Regions from separate parts of the Gracilibacillus salinarum genome, predicted to be linked through region 2. Evidence: riboswitches for the same ligand, from Rfam matches in the RefSeq annotation. Region 2 holds a riboswitch; each other region holds the start of a gene.
The links. A riboswitch is a leader RNA that binds a small molecule or an ion and turns the genes downstream of it on or off. The one in region 2 is predicted to bind S-adenosylmethionine.
Positions count from the first base shown of each region.

Region 1: it holds a riboswitch for S-adenosylmethionine, as region 2 does, so the genes downstream of both, MUN87_RS21715 (PLP-dependent aspartate aminotransferase family protein) here and MUN87_RS17905 (methionine ABC transporter ATP-binding protein) in region 2, are expected to answer to the same signal.
Region 3: it holds a riboswitch for S-adenosylmethionine, as region 2 does, so the genes downstream of both, MUN87_RS21740 (alpha-hydroxy-acid oxidizing protein) here and MUN87_RS17905 (methionine ABC transporter ATP-binding protein) in region 2, are expected to answer to the same signal.
Region 4: it holds a riboswitch for S-adenosylmethionine, as region 2 does, so the genes downstream of both, MUN87_RS10205 (bifunctional homocysteine S-methyltransferase/methylenetetrahydrofolate reductase) here and MUN87_RS17905 (methionine ABC transporter ATP-binding protein) in region 2, are expected to answer to the same signal.

Region 1 covers NZ_CP095071.1:4,680,457-4,684,662, reverse strand. Annotated here, with positions in the region: gene MUN87_RS21720 (aliphatic sulfonate ABC transporter substrate-binding protein) at 1-378, opposite strand, end outside; gene MUN87_RS21715 (PLP-dependent aspartate aminotransferase family protein) at 403-2,199, opposite strand; SAM riboswitch class I at 2,301-2,406, opposite strand; SAM riboswitch class I at 2,480-2,596, opposite strand; gene MUN87_RS21710 (hypothetical protein) at 2,778-2,957, shown strand; gene clpP (ATP-dependent Clp endopeptidase proteolytic subunit ClpP) at 3,764-4,206, opposite strand, start outside.
Region 2 covers NZ_CP095071.1:3,814,213-3,818,418, reverse strand. Annotated here, with positions in the region: gene MUN87_RS17915 (PFL family protein) at 1-463, shown strand, start outside; gene MUN87_RS17910 (hypothetical protein) at 905-1,504, opposite strand; SAM riboswitch class I at 1,639-1,745, shown strand; gene MUN87_RS17905 (methionine ABC transporter ATP-binding protein) at 1,858-2,883, shown strand; gene MUN87_RS17900 (methionine ABC transporter permease) at 2,876-3,544, shown strand; gene MUN87_RS17895 (MetQ/NlpA family ABC transporter substrate-binding protein) at 3,619-4,206, shown strand, end outside.
Region 3 covers NZ_CP095071.1:4,687,392-4,691,597, reverse strand. Annotated here, with positions in the region: partial or broken gene MUN87_RS22530 (hypothetical protein) at 1-89, opposite strand, end outside; gene MUN87_RS21750 (glutaredoxin family protein) at 264-518, opposite strand; gene MUN87_RS21745 (L-lactate dehydrogenase) at 767-1,729, opposite strand; gene MUN87_RS21740 (alpha-hydroxy-acid oxidizing protein) at 1,861-2,778, opposite strand; SAM riboswitch class I at 2,852-2,958, opposite strand; gene acsA (acetate--CoA ligase) at 2,971-4,206, opposite strand, start outside.
Region 4 covers NZ_CP095071.1:2,196,093-2,200,298, reverse strand. Annotated here, with positions in the region: gene MUN87_RS10205 (bifunctional homocysteine S-methyltransferase/methylenetetrahydrofolate reductase) at 1-1,776, opposite strand, end outside; SAM riboswitch class I at 1,848-1,951, opposite strand; gene MUN87_RS10200 (nitroreductase family protein) at 2,121-2,684, shown strand; gene istB (IS21-like element helper ATPase IstB) at 3,531-4,206, opposite strand, start outside.

The sequences.
Region 1 (4,206 bases), 870 kb from region 2:
TAATGCCGTCCACTCCGGTTGAGAATATACGTAGACATTCTCCAGCGGTACACCATTTGATTCTGCTATAAGTGCTGCTGCACCTGCTGTCGAGCCAAAGTCAACACTATCACTATTCAAAAATTCAATCGCTTTGTTACTCCCTTGACTTAATGTCCAGGATACATCAATATCTTCCTCAGCAAATGCTTCCTCTGCCCAGCCAAATTTCTTTAACACCAAACTGGTTGGCGAATAGTAAGCATAGTCCAATCTGATTTCAGACGGTTTTGTTTCAGCTTCACTGCTGGATGAACATCCAACAGCGAAGAAAACAATAATTCCGAAAACGGCAATCGCAAGAAAACTTCTGAAATCAATTAGTGGTGCTTTACTCATGATTTTGCCCCCTTATTTTCTTGTTTAAATTTCACATGCATAAGTCGAAATGGTACCTCTTAAACGTTGTGCTTCTTTATACGTACAACGGTTATGGACAACTTGCAGACCACCTTCTAAAGCTACTTGTTCTGCTTTCGGTGATACTACACCTTCTTGCAGCCAGAATACTTTTGGATTCACTTCGATTGCTTCTTTGGCAATTTCGATAGCTGCATCAGGACTGCGGAACACTTGCACAATATCGATATCCACTGGAACACTCTTAAGATCAGGATAGGCTTTTTCACCTAGAATCTCTGTTTCTCTCGGGTTTACCGGTATAATTTTATAGCCTAGACGTTGCATTTTTCTAGCAAGACGATAGCTAGGTCGTGCTTCTTTTCCACTTAATCCAACGATTGCTAGTGTTTTTTGACGAGTTTGCTCTTCACCATTTTCCTGATAACGTTCATATGGTGAATTCAATGCCCATTTAATGATACCTTCGTCATTAACAACAATTTGTTTTTCTTTTTCCGTTCCGATTCCCGTTGCTTTTACTAGGGCTTGATCTAAGTCGTTTTGAATATCACGGATCGATTCAATACCAACAGATAAACGCACTAATTCTTCGGATACACCTGTTTTATCCAGTTCTTCTTTTGTTAATTGCTGATGTGTAGTCGATGCCGGGTGAATAATTAAGGATTTAGCATCCCCTACGTTTGCTACATGTGACCATAGCGCTACATTGTTAATCAAGTCGCGTCCAGCGTCACGTCCTCCTTTAATTCCGAAGACGATAATCGACCCAAAGCCGTTATTCAGAATACGCGTTGCCAGTTCATGAGACGGATGGTTTTCCAAGCCTGGATATCTCACCCATTCTACCGCTTCATGCTGGTGTAAATATTCCGCTAATTCCTGGGCATTACGATTATGTCGTTCCACTCTTAAGTGAAGTGTTTCAAGCCCTTGCAATAGCTGGAAGGCATTGAATGGACTTAAAGCAGCACCAAAATCTCTTAACAGCTGGACGCGAACCTTCGTTATAAAGGCTAATGTACCAAAGTCAACCGCATAACGGATACCGTTGTAACTTGGATCTGGTTCTGTAAACGCTGGATATTTTTCTGAATTCCAGTTAAATCTTCCTCCGTCGACAATTACACCACCAATGGAAGTACCATGACCCCCGATCCATTTTGTTGCAGAATGAACGACAATGTCCGCTCCTAATGTAATCGGCTTACAACCAAATGGGGTTGCGAAGGTGTTATCAATTATTAAAGGAATTCCCGCATCATGAGCAATATCTGATACCCTTTCTATATCTAACACTTGTAAACCAGGATTCCCAATAATCTCACCGTAAACAGCTTTCGTATTTTCGTTAATCGCTGCTTTAAAGTTCTCTGGATCGGTTGGATCGACGAATTTTACGTTAATACCGTATCTTGGCAACGTTATATTAAACAAATTATACGTACCACCATATAAGTTCACACCTGCTACAATTTCATCACCTGCACTAGCAAGATTCAAAATCGAAAGCGTGATGGCAGACATCCCGGATGACGTGGCAACAGCTGCAACTCCATCTTCCAACAGCGCCATTCTCTTTTCAAAAACGTCTACAGTTGGATTACCAATTCGGGAATAAATATTTCCAGGCTCATCCAGTGCAAATAACCGTTCCGCATGCTCTGTATCATGGAACACGTAAGAAGTAGATTGATAGATCGGCACTGCTCTTGATCCTGTTGTTGGATCTGGTGCCTGCCCGCCGTGTAAATGAATAGTTTCTGGATCATACGTTGAATGCTTGTAATTTGGCATGTTTATTTCCTCCCCAAGTTTTCAAAAAATTTAATCTTTTCTAATTATTAAAAAGCCTTCTTCATAAGAAGAAGGCTTTTATTAGCTATGCAGAAGTCTTCCTCTTATCTGTCAGGATAATACCTGCAGGAATTAGCACCTTTTAAGCATTTGCTTAATGGTTGCCGGGCATCATCGGGCCAGTCCCTCCGCCTCTCTGGATAAGAGTTTACCTATTTAGTTGTAATCATTAAAAAAATCTCGCTATTTGAGATAGAGAGACTTAACTAATGGCTTCGCTCTCTTATCTCTCCAAGCTTAAACGCTCAGTGGAATTGGCACCTGTATTAAGTGAACAGACACTTAATGGTTGCCGAGGCATCAAAGGGCCATGTCCCTCCACCTCTCTGGATAAGAATCTATTCAATTCCGAGTTGTTTACTTATGTTTATCATTTGTTAGATATACTTTAGCATGTTCTGAAAATGGTGTCAACAAATATTTTGAATATTATTAATTACCATAAAATGCCTGTGCGTCAAGGGGTTGCACCTTTTGACGCCGCTCGAAATACGATGTAACAGAAAAGGGTGACGGACATGGAGACGAAAGTAGATATACTTGCAGAAGCACTCCCGCTTTTAGATATCATCACGATGCTGCTGGTAGGTGAAGATCTTGTTACAGGACTGGTTTACGTACTAGTGATCAAGTGCGTTACAAAAGATGAATTAGTGAAAGTTTCTTTTATATTATTAATTATTGTGTTGAATGGCTGATGGTTACAGCTTGTCCGTTTGAAGCAATTTGGCTTGCTTAACATGGAAAAATAAAACCGGATAATTACAGCCAATCTTAATACAAATACCTGTAATACGGATTATGCAAAGTAAAACTCTCTAACATTGTAGTGATTTTGATAGATTTCATCTGCTTAGCAAAGCTCCGGAAATAGGCTCCGCGTCCTGTGGGCACGGCTTCAGCTAGGCTACTACCTGTAATACTTCTTTGCTGCCTTGTACCGAGGAAGCTCACTTCGAAGCAATACTTGCAGACACAGGCACAAATGAAGTGGATCTTCAGCTCGTGCTGATTCCACGGGAGTCTCCGCCTATTTCCTACGCTTAAGGAAGTGCTACAACGTATATAACAGCTAAAAGCAGTGATTCTAAGCATTATGTTATTAAATGCTGATATTTATGGATGCAATCAATATGCTAACTGATCCAAAGATTGTTGAGTAACTACGCTAGCGTAGGCCAACCAGGTAGGCGTTGAAGATCCACAACGTCTGCACCTGTGTCTACTAGTAATGTTTCGAAGTAGGCTTCCTCGGTGCAAGGCAGCAAAGAAGTAAATCAAGTAGTGGTCTAGCTCCATCCGTGCCTGCAGGACGCGAAGTGGTTGGTAGAAGGAATCCTGGCACATGTATCATTTCGAAATTATCAGCAAGCATAAAGCAGCTATACATAATCCGTATTATAAGAACTTGTATATTATTTTCTCAGTTTTAAGCCAAATTTTCTTTTAACATGTAAATAAAAAAAGTGGCGAGTTAAAACTTCGCCACTTTTTCTAGATTAACTTAATTTAAATCAGATGGTTTATGCTCCATTACTTTATCGATTAAACCATATTCTTTTGCACGTTCAGCTGTCATGAAATTATCACGATCTGTATCTTTTTCGATTACCTCTAGTGGTTGACCAGTGCGTTCCGCAAGAATTTGGTTTAGTTTTTTACGCATCTCGATAATACGATTTGCATGGATCTGAATATCAGACGCTTGACCTTGTGTGCCGCCAAGTGGCTGGTGAATCATAACTTCACTGTTAGGCAGTGCAAAACGTTTACCAGGCTCACCTGCTGCAAGTAGGAAAGCACCCATAGATGCTGCCATACCAATACAGATGGTAGAAACATTTGGTTTGATGAATTGCATGGTATCATAAATCGCCATACCCGCTGTAATGGAGCCACCTGGTGAGTTAATGTATAAAGAAATATCTTTATCAGGATCTTCTGCCG
Region 2 (4,206 bases):
AACTCACGGTACGATCGCCGCATTAGCATTGATGAATGATGCTGTCAAAAAAGGTGGCGCAATGGCGAGTTCATATGTCGGTGGCCTCAGTGGTGCTTTCATTCCTGTCAGTGAAGATAACGGCATGATCCGTGGAATTGAAGATGGGTCACTAAATCTCGCTAAATTAGAAGCGATGACGTGTGTCTGCTCTGTCGGACTCGATATGATTGCACTAGAAGGTAAAGCATCACCAGAAACACTAGCAGCCATCATTGCCGATGAAGCAGCGATTGGTATGATTAATAAAAAAACAACCGCAGTCCGTGTCATCCCTGTCATCGGTAAGGAAGAAGGCGAAACAGTAGAATTCGGCGGCTTGCTTGGACGCGCCCCAATTATTGGCGTGAACCAGTTCGCACCTGACAAATTTATTAAACGAGGCGGCAGAATCCCTGCTCCCTTACAATCATTGATTAATTAATTGTTCATTGAAAAGTCTTGGCATTTAGCTGAGGCTTTTTTTGTATGTAAGACGTGCCTGCATAGTGGATATCCTGTTTTACGAAGCTTTGTTTAGCAAACTATCACGATTATAATACTGTTTCTATTAATTAGTTAATTGTTTCGTATGGATAAGATGGTTCTATCGGACAATTGGCACTCGGATTGATGTGGATTGTCCGGTTGAAGCTTTCTATCGGACAATCGACGCTCATATCGACACGGAGTTGTCCGGTTGAAGCCTTCTATCGGACAATAGGCACTCATATTGACTCGGTGTTGTCCGGTTGGAGGGTTCTTTCGGACAATAGGCGCTCGGATTGTTGTGAATTGTCCGATTGGGAATTTATCTTTCCTATTTTATATGTTTTTAGTTCTATACTGATGACCTATCAGGGCTATTTCTCTATTTAGTCTCGCTTCATTTCTCTTTTTGCTCGATCTTCATTTTGAGAACAAGCACAAATGATGAATCTGCTATCATCTTTTCGAAAAGTGCCTGATCTTCGAATTGTAATGGGTTTATTGCATTTCCTGCTGTCTCACGATATGCAGCTAATATTTTTGTTTCTCCAGGTAGTATTTCTACCTTCTCCTCCCCTACTACTGTATCCATTTCTTTGATGCCTTCTTCATTCACTGGTATTTTTACGGTCGTCCAACTGCTGGATATATCTGATCCTTCCTTTTCATAGAGAATGATCTTTTTACTTTCATCTGATAAATCTAATACTCCCATACCGATTGAGCGCTTACTCTCGGAGGCCATCAAAACTGTTTCCATTAGTGTTTCATGTTCTCTTTCTCCATCTAGATATTCTTCAACCCAAACGGTGATTTCATTATTTTGCTCATCATCCATTTGTAAATCAAAACTCGTCATATATCCTAACTGTAAATCCTGGATGGTTTGATTATAAGCAATCTCATCATTTACCACAATCGTTGCACCATCTGATTTATTGGAACATCCTGCAGCGACGATAATCATACACATCCATACTAGTAATTTTTTCATCATTATCCCCCTTTTCCCTAAGCTATTATAGCACCGATATTAACTGAAAAATCTGAATTATTTTACTTTTCTAAAACCAATTGACGAATTAATTTCGACATGATACGATATTGTTTAAATTAATTGAATGCGGAAATCTCTTATCAAGAGTGGTGGAGGGACTGGCCCTGTGAAACCCGGCAACCGTCAGAAAGCTGATAGGTGCTAAATCCTACGAAGTGCAGTGTGCTTTGATAGATGAGAGGACAAAGAATGAACTTCCTTTCTGTCCTCTTATGTACAGAAGGGATTTTTTTATGCGGTTGGCTCACAATATATAGTAAGCTGACGGCATGAAGGCAAAGGAGTGTGAAACTATGATTAAAATAAAAAATTTGTCGAAATTATATCAGACAAAAACACAATCCGTTCAGGCGGTGGATGATGTCTCGTTAACAATAGATAAAGGCGAAATCTTTGGTGTAATTGGCTATAGTGGTGCTGGAAAAAGTACATTTGTCCGGTTAATCAACCGTCTCGAAGAACCTTCCGATGGATCAGTAGTGATTCATGATAAAGATATTACCAAGATGCAACACAACGAATTGCGAAATAAGCGACAAAAGATCGGAATGATTTTTCAGCATTTTAACCTGTTATGGTCGCGCACCGTATATGACAATATTGCATTTCCATTAGAAATCGCTGGCGTTCCAAAAGCAAAAAGAAAAGAAAAAGTGCTTGAATTAATCAATCTTGTCGGACTTTCAGGCAAAGAAGAAAATTATCCATCGCAACTAAGTGGTGGCCAAAAGCAAAGAGTCGGAATTGCCAGAGCACTCGCAAATGACCCTGAAGTGTTGTTATGTGATGAAGCAACTTCCGCTTTGGATCCTGAAACAACAGATGACATTTTGGATCTGTTGGTCTCCATTAATAAAAAATTAGGATTAACGATAATCTTGATTACCCATGAAATGCACGTTATCCAGCAAATATGTCATCGTGTTGCTGTCATGGAAAACGGGAAAGTTGTAGAGTCTGGTGAAGTATTGGATGTGTTTGTCAAACCACAATCAAAAACGACACAACGTTTTGTCCAGCAGTTAAATCCGTTAGAGCATGACAAGAACAATCTGGCGGCTTTCATTAATGATCGCGATGACACTGAAGTTGTCAAAGTACACTTTATCGGCAACAGTGCAAAACGCGCACTAATTAGTGAAGTATCTAAGAAATTCGATGTCGAAATTAATATTTTGCAAGGCTCGATTTCTCCTACACAGGAAGGTGCCTATGGGACATTGTTTATTGAGGTAAATGGCGATAATGCTGTGATCAAACAGTCCCTGGACTTTATGCAAAATGAAGGTGTAGAAGTTGAGGTGTTAAAGCATGTTTAAAGAATGGTTTCCGAATGTCATTCCTGCAGATTTATGGGAAGCAACAGCAGAAACATTTTATATGACGATCGTCTCCGTTATCGGTACGTTAATCTTTGGAATCTTACTCGGTTTACTTTTATTCCTTACGGAGAGAGGTAACCTATGGCAAAATCGGCCAATCAATTTTGTAACAGCTGCGTTTGTTAACATATTCCGGGCGATTCCGTTCATTATATTAATATTGCTCCTATTCCCATTCACAGACTTTTTAGTTGGTACGATCAGAGGATGGAAAGCAGCATTACCTGCCTTAATCATTGGTGCAGCTCCGTTCTATGCTCGTTTAGTTGAAATCGGATTGAAAGAAGTAGACAAAGGTGTAATCGAAGCGGCAAAAGCAATGGGTGCAAAAACATCTACAATTATTTTCAAAGTTTTGCTACCTGAATCATTACCGGCCCTTATTTCAGGCTTGACCGTAACAGCGATTGCCTTAATCGGCTATACCGCAATGGCTGGAGCTATTGGTGCAGGTGGACTTGGAAGCTTAGCTTACTTACAAGGTTTCCAACGTCGCGATTTTGATGTGATTCTGGCATGTACGATTCTCATCATTATCATTGTATTTATATTCCAATTTATTGGGGATTTCCTATCCAAGAAGATAGACAAACGATAAAGTGAAACTTCAATCAGTGGAGGTATTACTAACGGTTAGCGCCGTGATAAAAAAATAAGAAGGGATGATCTATCGTGAAAAAATTAGTTACATTATTATTGGCACTGCTGCTTTTTGCTCTAGCAGCTTGCGGTACAAGTGAAGAAGATAACCAGAATGCAGAAGGACCTACCGAATTAACTGTCGGAGCTACAAGTGTTCCACACGCTGAAATTTTAGAAGAGGCAAAACCGTTACTAGAAGAAGAAGGTATTGAACTTACCATTGAAGAATACCAGGACTATGTATTCCCAAACGATGACTTAGATAGTGGCACATTAGATGCAAACTATTTCCAGCACATTCCGTACCTTGAATCACAAATGGAGGAAAAAGGATTCGATTTTGTGAATATGGGTGGTATCCATATCGAGCCAATGGGAATCTATTCAAAAAACATTAAGAGTGTCGATGATATCAAAGAAGGTACTGTCGTTATCATGAGTAACTCTGTTGCTGATCATGGTCGTGTATTATCACTTTTACAAAATAAAGACTTAATCAAACTTGATGAAAGTGTAGATCCAGTTGACGCAACTGTAAAAGATGTTGTTGAAAATCCATTAAATTTAGAATTTGAAACTGACGTTGATGCAGGCTTCTTGCCAGAATTCTATAATCGC
Region 3 (4,206 bases), 870 kb from region 2:
TCAGTCAGCTTCACATTCTCCGCCAGACTTCGGCGTCCGATCGGCTGCAGTCTTTCGATTTGCTGCAGTATTTTGTATCTCTTCTGCATAACATCCAATAAGTCAGGGAACAATTTTTCTTGTATTGCTAACAAATCCTTCAATCGGAAACGCTCCTTTATACTCTACCGGGGGATTTTTGTCCCTCCTAGTCGCATTCCGTCCCACTCAGAACAAAAAAAATTAACTTCCGTAAATAATTGTATCAAAAGCTTCACCTGTGCTCAACTATTTTCTGAATTATTTTTCGATAATAGATAGTTTTCGACAGTTTGGATGTCGATTATGCCCGTGTCGATGACCGTTTCTTGATCTTTAAGGACTGGGATCATCAGGTGGAAAGCTTCTAACAACTCATCTTCATTATAAATATCGACTTCTTCTATTTCAAACAAAAAATCCTGTTGCAGCATTTCTAATATATGGTAAGCATCAGTGCACAAGGAACAGTGTTCTTTTCCGTATAGTGTTAATTTCATCTTTGCACTCCTTTCTGAGGGGGAACACATTTATTATTATCAAATAGCATATCGTCCGGCCAACCACTTTGTGTCTTGCGTAGTTGGCCTATGGTAATCGTACAGAAGTCCGAAGAGTAAATTGATGCATACGGGTAACACGATGCATTATCTGCTCATTACTTTAACTGTGTACTTCTACCTTTAATCTTCCCTCTACTATAATAATGTTAGAATAAACCGTCATTATTCACCAGCTGTTCAGTTTATCACTTAATGGCGTTCAATCCGACTTTGAGCATTTCTCGTAAAACTTTTGCAGATTGGTGTAATTGTTCTGCTTCTTTGTCGCTCAATCTTAACTCCATTACTTCCCGAATGCCATTTTCATTTAATATAGCTGGTACGCCTAAATAGATATCCTCTAATCCGTATTGACCATCTACATAGGCAGAAACGGTTAATACAGCATTCTCATTATTTAATATCGCACGGGTCAGACGGACTAAGCCTAAACCGATTCCGTAATAGGTTGCTCCTTTTCGCTCAATAATATGATAAGCAGCGTCACGAACATTCTGGAACAGCTCAGTCATTTCCTGGTGATGATATAAATCATCAATCCCAGCATATTGAGACAATGGAACGCCACCAATCTGAACATGACTCCACACTGGCAATTCTGAATCACCATGCTCTCCCATAATGTAAGCATGTATATTACGAGCATCGACTTGAAAATGCTCTCCTAATAAATATCGGAATCTAGCCGTATCCAAAATGGTTCCAGATCCGATGACCCGTTCCTTCGGTAATCCTGAGATTTCTCGGGTAATCTGAGTTAGAATATCAACAGGATTTGTCGCAATCACGAATATACCCTTAAAGTTTGAATCCATAACGCTGTTAACAATGCCTTTAAATATACGAGCGTTCTTGTCGACTAGGTCCAATCTTGTTTCTCCAGGTTTTTGATTTGCTCCTGCTGTAATCACAACTAAATCTGCATTATGACAATCCTGATAACTCCCAGCTTTAATTTTCATTGGGTTACCAAAAGGCATACCATGATTCAGATCACGTGCTTCCCCCTCTGCTTTATTCTCATTAAGGTCAATCAAGACTAGTTCATTGACTACACCTTGATTTAATAATGCATAAGCATAACTGGTTCCGACGAAGCCTGTTCCGATTATAACTACTTTTCTTAATTTCGTAGTTTGATAAGTCATCACAAACCACCCTTTCTCAACAAACCTTTTTTTAACTACATTCCCCAATATATAAGCACAACAAAATGGGATATAGTTCTACTTATACTATATCCCATTTGAGCCATTGATGATATGATATTTTATAACAATTATGTGAATAGTTGAGCAATCACTTCTTCTACACCCGGGACACCAGATGTTGACAAACCATGAATGTAACTTCTCTGTACAGAAACGGCATCTGCACCAAGATGCAGATACAGATCAAGGGCTTCTTTAGTGTTTACCTCCGTTTCGATAATAATGCTAAGATTCCCACCTACCACTGTTTTCACACGTTCTAATAAATCAATATTGGCATGACTTATATTAGTGAAAATGATACCTTCTACTTGCTGCTGTAACGCAACTCTTACATCATCAATGGACAAATCACCATAAATAAATACTGGAAGATTTGTAAATTGTTTAATATATCTGATGTCATCCCATGTAACATGACGATTTTGATACTCATTTGCTACTTGCTCTGCTATCGATTGGTTATTATGATGATTTTTTTTCGCAAAAATCGGATCCACTACAAAATTGGTCGTACCTCTCGCCTCTTTATCAGCAGTCTGATGGACGACATCATTAGATAAAGAAACGACGATGGCTTGGTAGCCGGCTAATTCTGCACGTTGAATAAAGTGCTTTGTCAAATCACGATCATGAAACAGATGTGCCTGAAACCATAACTCACTTCCCGGCACTGCATCTGCGATATCCTCTATACTGTAAGAAGAGTGGCTGCTGACTATAAACGGAACACCTTGGTTCTTTGCTGCAAGAGCTGTTGCCAGTTCACCATCCTCATGAAAGTAGGTTTGCGCACTTACAGATCCTAAAATAAAGGGTGATATATTGCCATTTGCCTCTGTATTTCGATGTAATATAAAAGAAGTAGAATGAACCTTCTGTGACGTAATTTCTTCTAGAAACAGTTTGGAAGATTGGGTAAGCTGTTGCTCCGCTAATTTCTCCAATGCTGTTACTTTGCTTTTTTTAACCGTTGCTTTTGCCATTTTTTATTCCTCCTAGTTGGTTCAGGGAAACAAAAAGCCCCTCTTATATTGGAGGAGCAGATGTATTATCTCCCTCTTATTATTCAAACAATGTGTTTGCAGGATTTAGCACCTTTTAAGCGGATCACTTAAGGTTGCCGGGTTTCATCGGGCCAGTCCCTCCACCTCTCTTCATAAGAGTATCTATATGATTTAATTTGTCACTTTAGTAGCTCTTTCTATTTCGAGTGCTTTTAACTTTCTTCTTAAAATTTTTCCACTGATTTTCGTCTTCGGCAATTCATCCATTACTTCTATCTCTCTTGGCGCAGCATGGGCAGATAAATGACGTCGTACAAACAAGCGAATTTCTTCCAGTAATGCATCAGTTGGCTCGTATCCCGCTCTGAGAGAGATAAATGCTTTCACTAACTCTCCACGTAATTCATCTGGCTTTCCGATAACCCCAGCTTCTTCTACGGCAGGATGCTCAATTAATTTACTTTCTACTTCAAACGGCCCAATCCGTTCCCCTGCTGAGTTGATCATATCATCGTTACGACCTTGGAAGAATACATAGCCTTCCTCATCCTGTAAGGCTAAGTCGCCTGAAATATACCAGCCTTCATATTGGAAATACGACTGGAATTTATTTTGATTACCCCATATTTCCTTCATTAGACCTGGCCAAGGCGTACGGACCGCCAATTGACCAATTTCTCCACTCGGCAGTTCCTTACCTTCTTCGTCCAAAATCCCGACTTCAACACCAGGAAAAGCACGCCCCATCGATCCAGGTTTAATTTTTTCTGATGGAAGGTTTACGATTAAATGTCCTCCTGTTTCAGTCATCCACCATGTATCATGGATTCGAACGTTGAGGCTGTTCCATGCCCACTGAATCACTTCAGGGTTTAACGGTTCTCCGACGCTTAACACGTGTCTCACCGAAGACAAATCATACTTTTTATATAGATCTCCTTTAGACAAGAGCATTCGAAAAGCTGTTGGCGCACTGTACCAGATCGTTACACCTAACTCTTCAATTAATGCGTACCAATTTTCTGCGCTGAATCGACCACCTTGAATCACAACCGTCGCCCGATTTAATAATGGGGCGAGCAAACCATACACACTGCCCGTTACCCAACCTGGGTGAGACGTACACCAATAAACATCATCATCTTTAATATCCAAAACCCACTTACCGGTTACAATATGATGCTGTATGGACCGGTGTGCGTGCAATACCCCTTTCGGTTTTCCTGTAGATCCACTCGTATAATGAATGATCAGGCCATCTTCCCAATCCAGCCATTCAGTATACGGTTCTCCTTGGACTGGCTTTAATGGCTCTTCTTCAATATCTTCTACAAACAAAACGGTTTCTAATGATGGAATATCTTCTCTAGGTACACGTTTCACTAGATCCTGATCAGTAATTAGCAG
Region 4 (4,206 bases), 1.6 Mb from region 2:
CGGATAGTGCATAAATGGTGTAATAATATAGATGCCGTGAAAGTATTGAACGGCTGTATCAATTAATTCTTTCGCAATATTGATTCCTTCTCTGCGGCTGTCCTCTTTGTTCTGATGCTGCTGCATGCGTGATCGAACTTCGTCTGACAGCTTCATGCCTGGTACTTCATTATGTAGAAATTCTGCGTTGCGATGAGAGGTGAGTGGCATGATGCCAATAAATATCGGTTTGTCAATGTGTTTCGTTAACCGGTGTAATTGAATGATTTGTTCATGATTAAAAATCGGTTGAGTGAGAAAATAATCAGCGCCATGCTTGATTTTTTTCTCCATCCGTTTTACTGCTTTTTCAAGGTTGGCAACGTTCGGATTAAAAGCTGCTGCCACTTGAAAATTGGTTTTGGTTTTCAATGAGCTGCCAGAGAAAGATAATCCTTGATTACATTGTTTGATCAATCTGGTTAATTCAAAAGACGTTACATCAAATACAGAGGACGCGCCTGGGAACCCGCCAATGCGTGTCGGATCGCCAGTGATGGCAAGAATTTCATCGAATCCTAATGTGTGCATGCCTAATAAGTGTGATTGCAATCCAATTAAATTGCGATCGCGGCAAGTTAAATGAATCAGCGGTTTTACCTTACATCCAAGCTCTTTCATTTTGACTGCCATGGCGACATTACTGATTCTTGGTGTAGCTAACGAATTGTCTGCTAATGTAATGGCATCCACACCGGCTTTTTCCAAGGCAAAGACACCTTCGATGAAGTCATTCGTATCTAAATGTTTTGGTGCGTCCAGTTCGACTATTACTGTATGATCCTGCCTGGCTTTATCGGCCAAAGTAGCATGTTGTGGCGGTGTTGCTTGTTGTTCAGGTGTGAACGTAATGGTTTTGACTTCTTTTTCTTTTAATGGTGTTAAATCTTTAACACCATCTTTAAAAGCACGGATATGCTCAGGTGTCGTACCACAACAGCCACCGAGTAACCGGACACCTTGATCACGGAAGTCTTTGGCACACTGTTCAAAATATTGGGTGCGTTCGCTATACACCAATTTCCCGTTTTCATAGGCGGGCAGGCTGGCATTCGGATAAGCAGCCAGGTATGCTTTTTCTAATAAAGGCACAGATTCCAATGCTTTAAGCATGTAATATGGCCCAAGGTGACAATTGACACCAACGACATCAGCCCCTGAATCTTCCAATTTAGCTAATGCATAGGGAAGGCTGATACCATTTTCCAAAACGCCCGGTTCATGCATGGAGACGTTAGTAATGATTGGTATATTCGTCTCTGCACGGGCAATTTGTAATGCTTCCTGGATCTCTTCGAAGTCATAATAGGTTTCAAGTAGAATCCCATCAACACCTTCGAGTAAAAGGGTGAAGAGCTGTTCCTTGAAACTGCGGACAATTTCTTTCCGCGAAGCTACTAACTTTTGTACACCTCGTATACCACCCATTGTACCGAGTACGGCCGCCTTATCGCCTGCTGCACTTTTGGCGATTTTGACCGCTTTGGAATTAATATGATGGACACGATCTTCCAATCCGAAGCGTGTCAGTTTAATATAATTGGCACCATACGTATTGGTTTGAATCACTTCGGAACCGGCATCAAGATAGGATTGATGCACACGTAAGATGTCATCTGGATGACTTAAGTTGTACGATTCAAAGCATCGATCAACACCATGAGCATAGAGCAGGGTGCCGATCGCGCCATCTGCCACAACCAAACGATCTCTTAAACTAGTAAGAATGTCTGGCAAGGAGAATCACCTCTTTTCTGCAAAATAAAAAATCCCCGTCTACTTAAAGACGGAGATAGATTGGTAAATGTCTCTCATCTTCAAGCTTTGCGCTTGCTGGAATTAGCACCTTGTCATTAATATGACGGTTGCTGAGGTATCGTCAGGCCAGTCCCTCCACCTCTCTGGATAAGAAAGTATGTAATTGTTAGTAACTTTTGTAAGTATATTACATTAAAAACAATTCAATTACAAGTATTTTTTGGAAAAAGTTTCAGAAAATTTAGTTTGCTTGACAGTATACACAGCTGTGATAAGATTAAAATAGTTGAAAATGATTATCATTAACAGAGGGGAGAGCCTTCATGAGTTTACAACAGTTAATTAAAGAACGCCGCTCAATCGGCTCGTATTTAGATAAGGAAGTGTCGATAGAACAAATAGAAGAAATGTTGGAGACGGCTGTTTGGGTACCCAATCATAAAATGACAGAACCTTGGCGTTTTGTATTTCTGCAAGAGGAAACAAAACAAAAATTAGCCGAAATTAATCGGGAAGTGGCAAAAGCAAAAAGCCATAATGCTTCAGAAGAAGATCTGAAAGTGATAGGTGATAATGCATATCAAAAGGTGATGAATGTACCTTTTATTTTCTTTGTCATTAATACATTACACAAACAGGAAAAACTTCAAGAAGAAGACTATGCATCCTCAAGCTGTTTACTGCAAAACTTCAGTCTATTAGCCTGGGAGCAGGGCTTAAGCGTATTTTGGAAGTCTGGTAAATTGGCATTCTGTGAGGAGACAGCAGCATTAATCGGTTTGCAGGACAATGAACGTGTGGTAGGACAAATTCATGTCGGTTACCCATCCAAATCCCAAACACCAGTACCAAGAACACCAGCCAAAAACCGCATCACGATTTTATAATACAACAGGAGGGAAGTTTCCCTGTTGTATTTTTTTATGTGTCAGGAAAGTATAAATTTTAGGCTATATGATGTTTCGCTGACAGAATCGGCCACGTCCGGCTCCAGCGCCCAGAGACTAGGCGACTTCGCGAAATCGCCCTACGATAAGTCATCATCGATTCGCAAGTTCACCGTGATTCCTTTATCTCAGTTGATTCGCTCCACTCGCTACGTCTCTAAACGGGCGCTTGCGCCTTTGTTCTGTGGCAGGAAAATTTTAGCGATAAAGAAGCGCGATGTAATGAAAGTCTTGAATGTAGCAAGTATAGGAAAAACTACGGTACTTGCTGATAAGAATGAAAAATAGATAATTCCTCTCAGTAGCGAGATAAGAAAGGAGCCAAAAGTAGTGAGAGGTAGTGCGAGATTTGTACCGTTTATTGAGAAAGGGACCAAAAGTAGTGAGAGGTAGTGCGAGATTTGTATCGTTTATCGAGAAAGGGATCAAAAGTGGTGTGAGGTAGTGCGAGATTTGTATCGTTTATTTAGAAAGGAACCAAAAGTGGTGAGGAGCAGTGCGAGATTTGTATCGTTTATCGAGAAAGGAACCAAAAGTGGTAAGCAGCGTAACAAGATTTGTAGTGTTTAAAAAGAAAGAAGACAAATGATGGTGTTTCCCAGGTGTTTGTTATTTATTTTAAGCAAAGAAAGTATATAAGTACAGTCGTAGAAGTAATCATGCTGAATAGGAGATAGGTAACTATAATATGGATTATGTCAACTAAGGCTGTATGGAAAACGGTCATTTTGAAATATTTTATCTACGTTGTGTATTTCGCAAGTGAAAAGTGAGCCAAATCGCAATTTAAATTTGAGCCACTTCCTCAGCACTTGTTTTTAGCCAATCCTCCGTTTCTTTCATTCTGAAAGAAGGCCCATTCATGTTTAACACATGTGATTTGTGTGTTAAACGGTCTGTTAATGCGGCAGTAAGTACTGGATCGTGGAAAATCTCCTGCCATTTTAGAAATGACAGGTTGCTTGTAATAATGGTTGATTTCCTTCCTGCTCTTAACGATAGGTGAGAAAATAATAATTCTGCACCTTCTTTGTCAAATGAGATATAACCTAATTCATCGAGAACAACCAAATCATATTTTTCAAATTTCAATTCAAATGATCGCAGTGTTCTCTCCGAACGATGTTCCTTAAGCTGGTTAATTAACGAGGGTACCGTCGCAAAAAACACTCTATATCCAGCTAAGCATGCTTCCATACCTAATCCTATGGCAATATGTGACTTACCTGTACCTGGTGATCCTGTAAGAATGACATTTTGTCCTTCCGTAATAAAATCCAAAGTTTTTAGAAACGGTAATTTTTGTTTTGCTTGACTTGGCAATGCCTCTACGATTAATTCTTCTAATAGCTTTTTCTGCGGGAAATTAGCTGCACGGATTCTGTTTTGCTTTGCGCGTACTAACCGATCACTTTTCTCCTGTAAAAGAACTTGCAATAAAACTTCATAGGCTTGTTTTGGA